DNA from 2 places in the Burkholderia sp. Tr-20390 genome. Region 2 is predicted to be linked to the other one. Evidence: riboswitches for the same ligand, from Rfam matches in the RefSeq annotation. Region 2 holds a riboswitch; the other holds the start of a gene.
What was found. Region 2 has a riboswitch for manganese ahead of G3N98_RS36665 (TMEM165/GDT1 family protein). Riboswitches for the same ligand answer to the same signal wherever they lie in the genome.
Positions count from the first base shown of each region.

Region 1: another riboswitch for manganese. It lies ahead of G3N98_RS02885 (sodium:calcium antiporter); the one in region 2 lies ahead of G3N98_RS36665 (TMEM165/GDT1 family protein).

Region 1 covers NZ_JAAGPC010000004.1:73,211-77,630, forward strand. The annotation lists gene G3N98_RS02875 (hypothetical protein) at 11-691, opposite strand; gene G3N98_RS02880 (DUF6402 family protein) at 664-1,908, opposite strand; yybP-ykoY riboswitch at 2,465-2,632, shown strand; gene G3N98_RS02885 (sodium:calcium antiporter) at 2,714-3,724, shown strand; gene arsH (arsenical resistance protein ArsH) at 3,806-4,420, opposite strand, start outside.
Region 2 covers NZ_JAAGPC010000265.1:41-4,460, reverse strand. The annotation lists gene G3N98_RS36675 (adenosine deaminase) at 1-197, shown strand, start outside; gene guaD (guanine deaminase) at 568-1,884, shown strand; yybP-ykoY riboswitch at 2,031-2,168, shown strand; gene G3N98_RS36665 (TMEM165/GDT1 family protein) at 2,247-2,819, shown strand; gene G3N98_RS36660 (DUF4136 domain-containing protein) at 2,872-3,570, opposite strand; partial or broken gene pepN (aminopeptidase N) at 3,758-4,420, shown strand, end outside.

The DNA.
Region 1 (4,420 bases), on a different contig from region 2:
AGCGCTCGGATCAGCGCATCGAAATCGGAATTCTCGCCGCGACCCAATCCATCGTGGAAGGCGGCATCGAGATCGTCCGTGTGCTGTCGTACGCATCCGATGCGTCGAAGTAGATCAGCTTTCCGTCATGGATCTCGATCGGATCATTTCCGGGCCGGCCGCTCCAAAAGACGAAAAATAGCCGGGTCGCGAGGGTCGACCCGTGCGCATCGGCCACGACGATTTTGACCTGCTCGTTCTGATCAGCAAAAAGGCCATTGCCGCTGCGGCCACTGCCGCAGATGTTGACGATATAGGTTGTGCCATCGATCTGCTTGACGCCACCGTTCAGCTTGGCGTTGTAGTTGAATCGCTGGCAATCGGTGTCGTCGGTCGTGATCCCGCGAAAGTTGACGAGATAGAAGAACACCAGGAAGCTCAGCGTGACGACCGCCAGTCCTACGCGTTTCATTCGGCTGAAGTGGTCGATATTTCTAACAAACCAGTAGAAGTAGAGCACGAAGATGATCGACGTGATGGCGAAGATCATGCCCTTCGCATTCTTGAGCGAGAAAAGCGTGATCGCGTTCCGCGTGTGGGCCGGCAGGAACATCCACGCAATGGCGACAACCAGGCACAAGACGACAACGGTCAAGACCACTTTGAAAACGGTGGAGATCGCCTTCATTGCTCGGCCGGGATGGTTCTGCATACGGTATCGAATTTCAGAATGATCGGCTTGTTCAGCTTGATGAGTTTGGGGCGACTGTAGACCATGAAGTCGCCACCACGATTATGCGCCGACCTCCAGTCGCGGTACGTCTTGTTATGAACAGGCCAGTAGACATCCTTCGCCAGGAACTTCCGAAAGAGGCTTGTGCGTTTGTCGATCGGCTTGTCGACCTCTTCGCCCGTGGGGAGGTAGCGCCATTCTTCGATAGTCGAGTTCCCGACGTTCAAGTTGCTGCCTTTGAAAAAATCGTTGACTGCCGCGGCGTAGGACAGAACCATCCCGTTCTTGTTCCAGTGGCCGAGGTATTGGCTCTTGGAAAGCGAATCGTCGTTGAACGAGTAGCTGTCTTTGATGTAGACATAGACGTGGGTAATCTGTGCGACAGGCTCGAGACAGAATATCTTGTTCTTGCCTTCGTATTGATAAAAGCGTTCGCCAGTTACGGCAGCCTTCCCTACGGCAGCGTAGAAATTGAAGTTCGCCAGGGCGCCGGTCAAATCAGTCATCGCGGTACCGTCAAGCGTGTCGAGGGATGAGACGGGCTGGTACTGGAATCCCCAGGCGATGTGAAACTGGAGCGGGTCCTTCAGAAACGGTGAGGTGTCGATAGCGATACCTGCTGCATTCAATTGCCCGGCCGAAAAACTCCGCTCGACCACGGGCGCCAGGACTTTCGTGACTGCTCGTGCGGCATTCGGTGTGTAAATCGCTTGCCGGACAAGTTGATTGAATCGCTCGGTTGCACCGCGAAATTTCAGCGCCCAATCCAGGGAAACCGTCGTGTCATCGATCGGCTGTACAGAATTGAGGTCGTCGTCATAGACGTGTCTTGGGCGCGCAAACCATTCTCGCGCGAGCTTGGCCGAGATTGGCCAGCCCATCTTGTCCATCGCTTTGGGGATGTCCTGAAGATCGAACTTGGGCAGTTTGTCGGCTTGCTCCGCGTCTCGAGGCTTGTCGCTCGGTTGCGGTTTGGTGGGCGCTGGCGCAGGAGTGGACGTGTGATGCGCTTTGACCGGAACGGGTGTCTTGGGCGGCGATGGTGGCTCGTTCGGCGCACGCCTGTCGAACGAGATTGTTTGCTGCGTGTCGATGGGAACGCATCCGACCACGCCAGCGCGACATTTCCACCGTTTGCCGCGATAGAAGACTCCAGATTCCAGCTGGTAATACGGGACTTTTTTGACGTCGAGCATAACGCTTGAATAGTGATTCGCAAGAGAACCGGTCTCAGCGTAATCAAAACCCCGACAATTCCAACCACAAACCCAACGGCAATAATGAGGATGACTTGCCAGATCAAGCCAAACCTACGTGGGTCGTAGAGGCACGAGCAGTTTTCCGGCGGCACGATTGTTACGGAAGGTTTCGTGGCCAGACAGCCCGACATTGGGTCCTCGAGTTCCGCAGCCTCTTGTCTATCCATTTTGGCAACCGTGTCAGCATCCACGAGTGCCTGGCGCGTGGAATGAACAGATTCGCCTCGGCGAGCCGCGGTGGTACGTGTATCGCATCCCGCCACGAACGCTCTTGACGGAATTGCACTCCGGTCACACGAAGATGGTCGACAACCGTTCGTCAATACCATCTCAGATCGTCAGTCCATGCCCATCGCTCAGGCATGATTAGCCTGCCGCCCCTCAAAGGACAGATGCAGCACATCACCGACGAGAGGCGCGCGTACTGCTGCGACGGGTTCTGCCGGGAATTTGAGATGAAGGCTTGTCGAAAGCAATCCGCCCGGCTAGACTGCCTTTCGTCTTTGGGGAGTAGCCTGCTTTCCGTCCCCGGAAAGCGATCGTGTCAACACACTCGGCCTGCAGCCGTGGCACGATCAGCCTGATTGGCCTGGCGAGACCATGGGCGCATCGCGTCGTTCCTGGTCGGACGTCGGCGGATGCGCCATGGTTCGTCAGCGTCCGACCACGGAGTCCCCATGTCCCACACCGCCCTCTCCCCGCGTTTCGCCGCCGTCCGCGCGCATGCCTGCGGAGGTGCCGCATGACTCTCATGTTTGTCGAACTGGCGTTCATGCTGGTCGTCATCCTCATCGCCGCCGAGGTCTTCACCAATGCGCTCGAACATCTCGGCGAACGCCTGAAGATTTCCGAAGGCGTCACCGGTTCGCTGTTCGCGGCCGTCGGCACCGCGTTGCCCGAAACGATGGTGCCGCTGCTCGCGCTCGCCGGCGGCACCGCGAACCAGGCCGTGAACGAGGAGATCGGCGTCGGCGCGATTCTCGGCGCGCCGCTGATGCTCGCGACGCTCACCACCTTCCTGATGACGCTCGCCGTGATCCGCTCGCGCGGGCTGCGCGGCACGATCGCGCCCGAACGCACGGGCTTCGTGCGCGACATGAACTACTTTCTCGCCGCGTTCTCGCTGGCCACCGCCGCGATGTTCGTCCCGCATCACAACGGGGCCGTGCGTGCGTTGCTCGCGGCGACGCTGGTCGGCATCTACGTGATGTATGTCGTGATGACGTTCCGGGCGTCGAGCCAGCTCGTCGATGCCGGGCACGGCACCGAGGCGCCGCACACGATGTTCCTGTCACGCCTGGGTGTGCCGACCAACCTCGCGACGATCGCGCTGCAACTGCTCCTCGGCGTCGCGCTGCTGGTCGGCGGGGCGAAGGGTTTCATTCACGGCGTGGAAGGCGTGTCGCACGCGCTGGGCATATCGGCGCTGCTGCTGTCGCTGATCATCGTGCCGATCGCGACGGAACTGCCGGAGAAGGTCAACAGCGTGCTGTGGATCCGCCGCAGGAAGGACACGCTCGCGTTCGGCAACATCACCGGCGCGATGGTGTTCCAGGGCACGCTGCTGCCGGCGATCGGCATCATGCTGACGCCGTGGGAGCCGCGCCCCGAAGTGCTGACCGGCGTGATCATCACGCTCGCGGCGGCGGCATGGCTGCGCGTCAATGCACGCACGCGCGGGCTCGCGATCTGGGCGTTGCTCGCGAACGGCGCGGGGTATGCGGGGTATTTGTTCCTGACGCTGGCGCGCTGAAATGGCTCAATGGACGCGCCGGGCGCGATCCTGCTGCCCGGCGCGAACGAAGCCTCATCGCGCCGGCGGCCCGCAAGCGATTCAGATGCGCGTCTGGTTCACACGCTGCGACAGTTGCTCGGCGCTTTCCTTGCGCTCGCTGTAGCGGTCAGTCAGATACACGCCGACGTCGCGCGTCAGCAGCGTGAATTTGACCAGCTCCTCCATGACGTCGACGACCCGGTCGAAATACGCGGACGGTTTCATCCGGTCGTCGTCGCCAAATTCCATGAACGCCTTCGCGACCGACGACTGGTTCGGGATGGTCAGCATGCGCATCCAGCGCCCGAGCACGCGCATCTGGTTGACCGCATTGAACGACTGCGATCCGCCGCTGACCTGCATGACCGCCAGCGTCTTGCCTTGCGTCGGCCGCACCGCGCCGACCGACAACGGAATCCAGTCGATCTGCGCCTTCATCACGCCGGTCATCGCGCCGTGCCGCTCGGGGGAGCACCACACCATGCCCTCCGACCATTGCACGAGCTCGCGCAACTCGGCCACCTTCGGGTGGTCGTCGGGCGCATCGTCAGGCAGCGGCAAGCCGGCCGGATTGAAGATCCTGGCTTCGGCGCCCATCGCCGCCAGCAACCGCGCCGCCTCCTCGACCAGCAACCGGCTGAACGAGCGCGTGCGCAATGACCCGTAGAGCAACAC
Region 2 (4,420 bases):
TGACGATCAACTCCGACGATCCGGCCTATTTCGGCGGCTACGTCAATGAAAACTACTTCGCGACGGCCGAAGGGCTGCAACTCACGGATGCCGAAGTCCATGCGGTGATCCGCAACGGCTTCGAGGCGTCGTTCATCGAACCGGCGCAGCGCGACGCGCTGTACGCGCGCCTCGACGCGTACTGGCAGGCCGCGTGACGGCCGGCATCGAGGAACGCTGACAGATGAAACACGGCAACGGCATCCGCTTCGCGACCACCGGCCCGGCCTTGCGCCGGGACGACCGCGGGCGTGAGCGCGCGGCGACGGCGCTGTGCGTCGTCGCTCGCGCATGCCTGCCGTCGCGATTTGCCGTTTCGCGCGCGGCCGCATCGGTCGTGAGCGCAACGGCTGCGAGGCCCGCCGGCAACCACTCGCCGGCGGCTTCGGCCGCCACGTTCGCCCGCGCAATCGCTTCCGGTCGTGCCGCACGCAGCGTGCCGCACCCGCTCGCCAGGCGCCACGTTGCCCCCGTGCGGCGTCGCCCGTTTTCTTCTGTTCGCCTTACCTTGATGCAGGACCATTCGTCATGACGCAAACCGCTTTCCGTTCCCAGCTGCTGACCTTCAACGGCGACCCGGCGCAATCGAGCCAGGCCGCGAACTACGAGACCGACGGCCTTCTGGTCGTCGACGACGGCAAGGTCGTGGCGGCCGGCCCGTACGCGCAGCTCGCCGCGACGCTCGCGCGCGACGCGATCGTCCATGACCTGCGCGACAAGCTGATCGTGCCCGGCTTCATCGACACGCACATCCACTATCCGCAGACGGACATGATCGCGTCGCCGGCGCCGGGCCTGCTGCCGTGGCTGGACAAGTATACGTTCCCGACCGAGCGCCAGTTCGGCGATCCCGAGCATGCGCGCGAAGTCGCCGACTTCTTCGTCGACGAACTGCTCGCCTGCGGCACGACGAGCGCGCTCGTCTACTGCACGGTGCACAAGCAGTCGGCCGATGCGCTGTTCGCGGCAAGCGATGCGCGCGACCTGCGGATGATCGCGGGCAAGGTGCTGATGGACCGCAACTGCCCCGAATTCCTGCGCGATACCGCGCAATCGGGTTATGACGACAGTGCCGAGCTGATCGACCGCTGGCACGGCAAGGGCCGCCAGATGTACGCGCTCACGCCGCGCTTCGCGCCGACGTCGACCGAGGCGCAGCTCGAGGCGTGCAGCGAACTCGCGCGCCGCCATCCGGACGTGTTCGTGCAGAGCCACGTCGCGGAAAACGTCGACGAGGTGAAATGGGTGGCCGAGCTGTTCCCCGGCCATCGCAGCTATCTCGATATCTACGACCGCTACGGGCTGCTGCGCCCGCGCGCGGTGTACGGCCACTGCATCCACCTCGACGACGAGGACCGCCGCCGGATGGCCGAGACGCGCACCGTCGTCGCGCACTGCCCGACGTCGAACTTCTTCCTCGGCAGCGGGCTGTTCGATTTCGACAAGGCCGGCGAATACGACGTGCCCGTCACGCTCGCGACCGACGTCGGCGGCGGCACGTCGTTCTCGATGCTGCAGACGATGAACGAAGCGCACAAGGTCGCGCGGCTGTCGGGCCACCACCTGAGCGCGACGCGAATGTTCTGGCTCGCGACGGCCGGCGCCGCGCAGGCGCTCGACCTCGCCGATACGGTCGGCACGCTCGCACCGCGCACCGAGGCCGACTTCGTCGTGCTCGATCCGCAGGCCACGCCGCTGCTCGCGCGCCGCACGAAACGCGCGGATTCGCTCGAGGAACTGCTGTTCGCGTTCGCGCTGCTCGGCGACGACCGCGCGGTGTACCGCACCTATGCGGCCGGCCAACTCGTCCACGAGCGCGGCGCGGCACGCCGCCCCGCCGCGTAACGACCTGCCGGGGGTCGCCCCGGCCCGCGCGGGCCTCCACCGCCGCGCGTGCCGGGCCGCCGAGACTGCCGTACGCCGATCCCGCCCCGACTCCGGGCACAGCGCCCGCCAACCGCTTTCCCGCGCGCAACGCACCGTGCTAGAATTCGCCGCTCATTGGGGAGTAGCCGCTCCGCTCGATGTCCCGCGCTCCCGGCGCGCATCGTGACGGAGGCGTCCGTCAACAGACTTGGCCGTACGGCCATGGCGGACGCAGCCACCGAGGCCTGGCGAGACCGATGGTTCACAGCGCGCCGCATCAGGGCCCGGCGCGCGGTGGATCGTCGCTCGCACGCACAACATCGGCCCGTGGAACCCCATACGTGTCTCAAGCCTTCCTGATCTCCACCGGCGCCGTCGCCCTCGCTGAAATCGGCGACAAGACCCAACTGCTGTCCCTCGTACTCGCCGCGCGCTATCGCAAGCCGGTGCCGATCATTCTCGGCGTGCTCGTCGCGACGCTCGTGAACCACGGTTTCGCCGGCGCGCTCGGCGAATGGCTCGGCGTGCTCGTCACACCGTCGATCATGCGCTGGGCGCTCGCGTTCTCGTTCATCGCGATGGGGTTGTGGATCCTCGTGCCGGACAAGCTCGATGCCGACGAAGCCAATGCCAACCGCTCACGGCTCGGCGTGTTCGGTGCGACCCTCGTCGCATTCTTCCTCGCAGAAATGGGCGACAAGACGCAGATCGCGACCGTCGCGCTGGCCGCGCGCTTCCAGGACTACCTCGGTGTCGTGGCCGGCACGACGTTCGGGATGATGCTCGCGAACGTGCCCGCGATCCTGCTCGGCGACCGCTTCGCGCACCGCCTGCCGACGAAGCTCGTGCACGCGATCGCGGCCGTGCTGTTCGTCGTGCTCGGCGCGCTGGCGCTGCTGGGTATCGGGGTCTGACGGAAGGGCATGGCCGGCGCGGCCGGACGGCCGCGCCGAGAGGGATCCCGCGTTACTTCGCGGCAGCGGCACCCGACGCGGGCGCGGCCGGCACCACGCGTTCGTTGGCGGCCGGCGCCGCCGGGCCGCCGCGCTTGTCGACCGGCAGCCGGACCGAGCGAACCGCGCCGTTGGACAGCGGGAAATCGGCGAGCGCACTGCGCGCGAGGAACGGCATCGCGTACAGCAGCGTACCGTTGTCGCCGGTCGTGCGCGCGGACACGTTGTACACCTCCTTGCCCGTCGCGCGCTCGGTGATGCGGATGCCGAGCGTGTAGTCGAACACCTGGTACGTCTGCGCGACGTAGCCGGCCGGCATCGGCCCCCAGGGACCCCACGGGCCCCACGGCCCGCGCCGCCAGTACGGCCCGGGCGCGAACCACGGATCGTAATAGACCGGCTGCGGCACCGTCACGAGATCGCTGCCGACCGCATAGGTCAGCCCGACGAGATACCGCGCCTGCGCCTGCGGCACCTGCCGGAACGCATACGTCGACAGCTCGTTCGCGACGATCGGCTCATAGGTCGACTGCTCGATGCTGTTCTTCTGCGCCTCGGTGCGCGTGAACGCATAGGTGCGTGTCGCGTCGCTGCCGCTCCAGTCGGAGAAGGCCGTGACCTGGGTCGTCACGTAGCTGGTGCAGCCGGTCAGCAGCGCCACGCACAGCACCGCCGCCCAGCACGCACCGCGTTGAATCCATTCGCGTTTCATGTTGATCCTCTTCGATCCGTCACCCGTTCGTCGCACCGCGCGAACCGTAACGGGATGCCGATAATACGCGGACTCCCGGAACCGGTAAAAAGTTCGCCCGGCACGCGGCCGCCAGCCTTTGTACAATGGCCCGGTTCGCCCGGCCCGTGCCACGGGCCCGTCCCCCACTCCACCGATCTCGACGACCATGTCCGACAACGCCTCCTCCACCGTGATCCGCCGCGCCGACTACACGCCGCCGGCCTTCCTCATCGATGCCGTCGCGCTCGAATTCGATCTTGCGCCGGCCCGTACGATCGTCAGGAATACGATGCGCGTGCGCCGCAATCCGGACGCCGCGCCCGCGCCGCACCTGGAGCTGATGGGCGAAGCGCTCGAATTCCTCGGCGCCTGGCTGGATGGCGCGCCGCATGGCGCCGTGCGTGCGCACGAACACGGGCTGACGGTCGAGAACGTGCCCGAAGCGTTCGAGCTGACGCTCGAAAGCGCATGCGCACCTGACCAGAATACGACGCTGTCGGGCCTCTATGTGTCGAGCGGCAACTTCTTCACGCAGTGCGAAGCCGAAGGTTTCCGCCGGATCACCTACTTCCTCGACCGTCCGGACGTGATGGCGTCGTACACGGTGACGCTGCGCGCCGACAAGGCCGCGTACCCGGTGCTACTGTCGAACGGCAACCTCGTGGATTCGGGCGACCTGCCCGACGGCCGCCACTTCGCGAAGTGGGAAGACCCGTTCCGCAAGCCGAGCTACCTGTTCGCGCTGGTCGCGGGCAAGCTCGTCGCGATCGAGGAAACGATCACGACCGGCTCGGGCAAGGAGAAGCTGCTGCAGGTGTGGGTCGAGCCC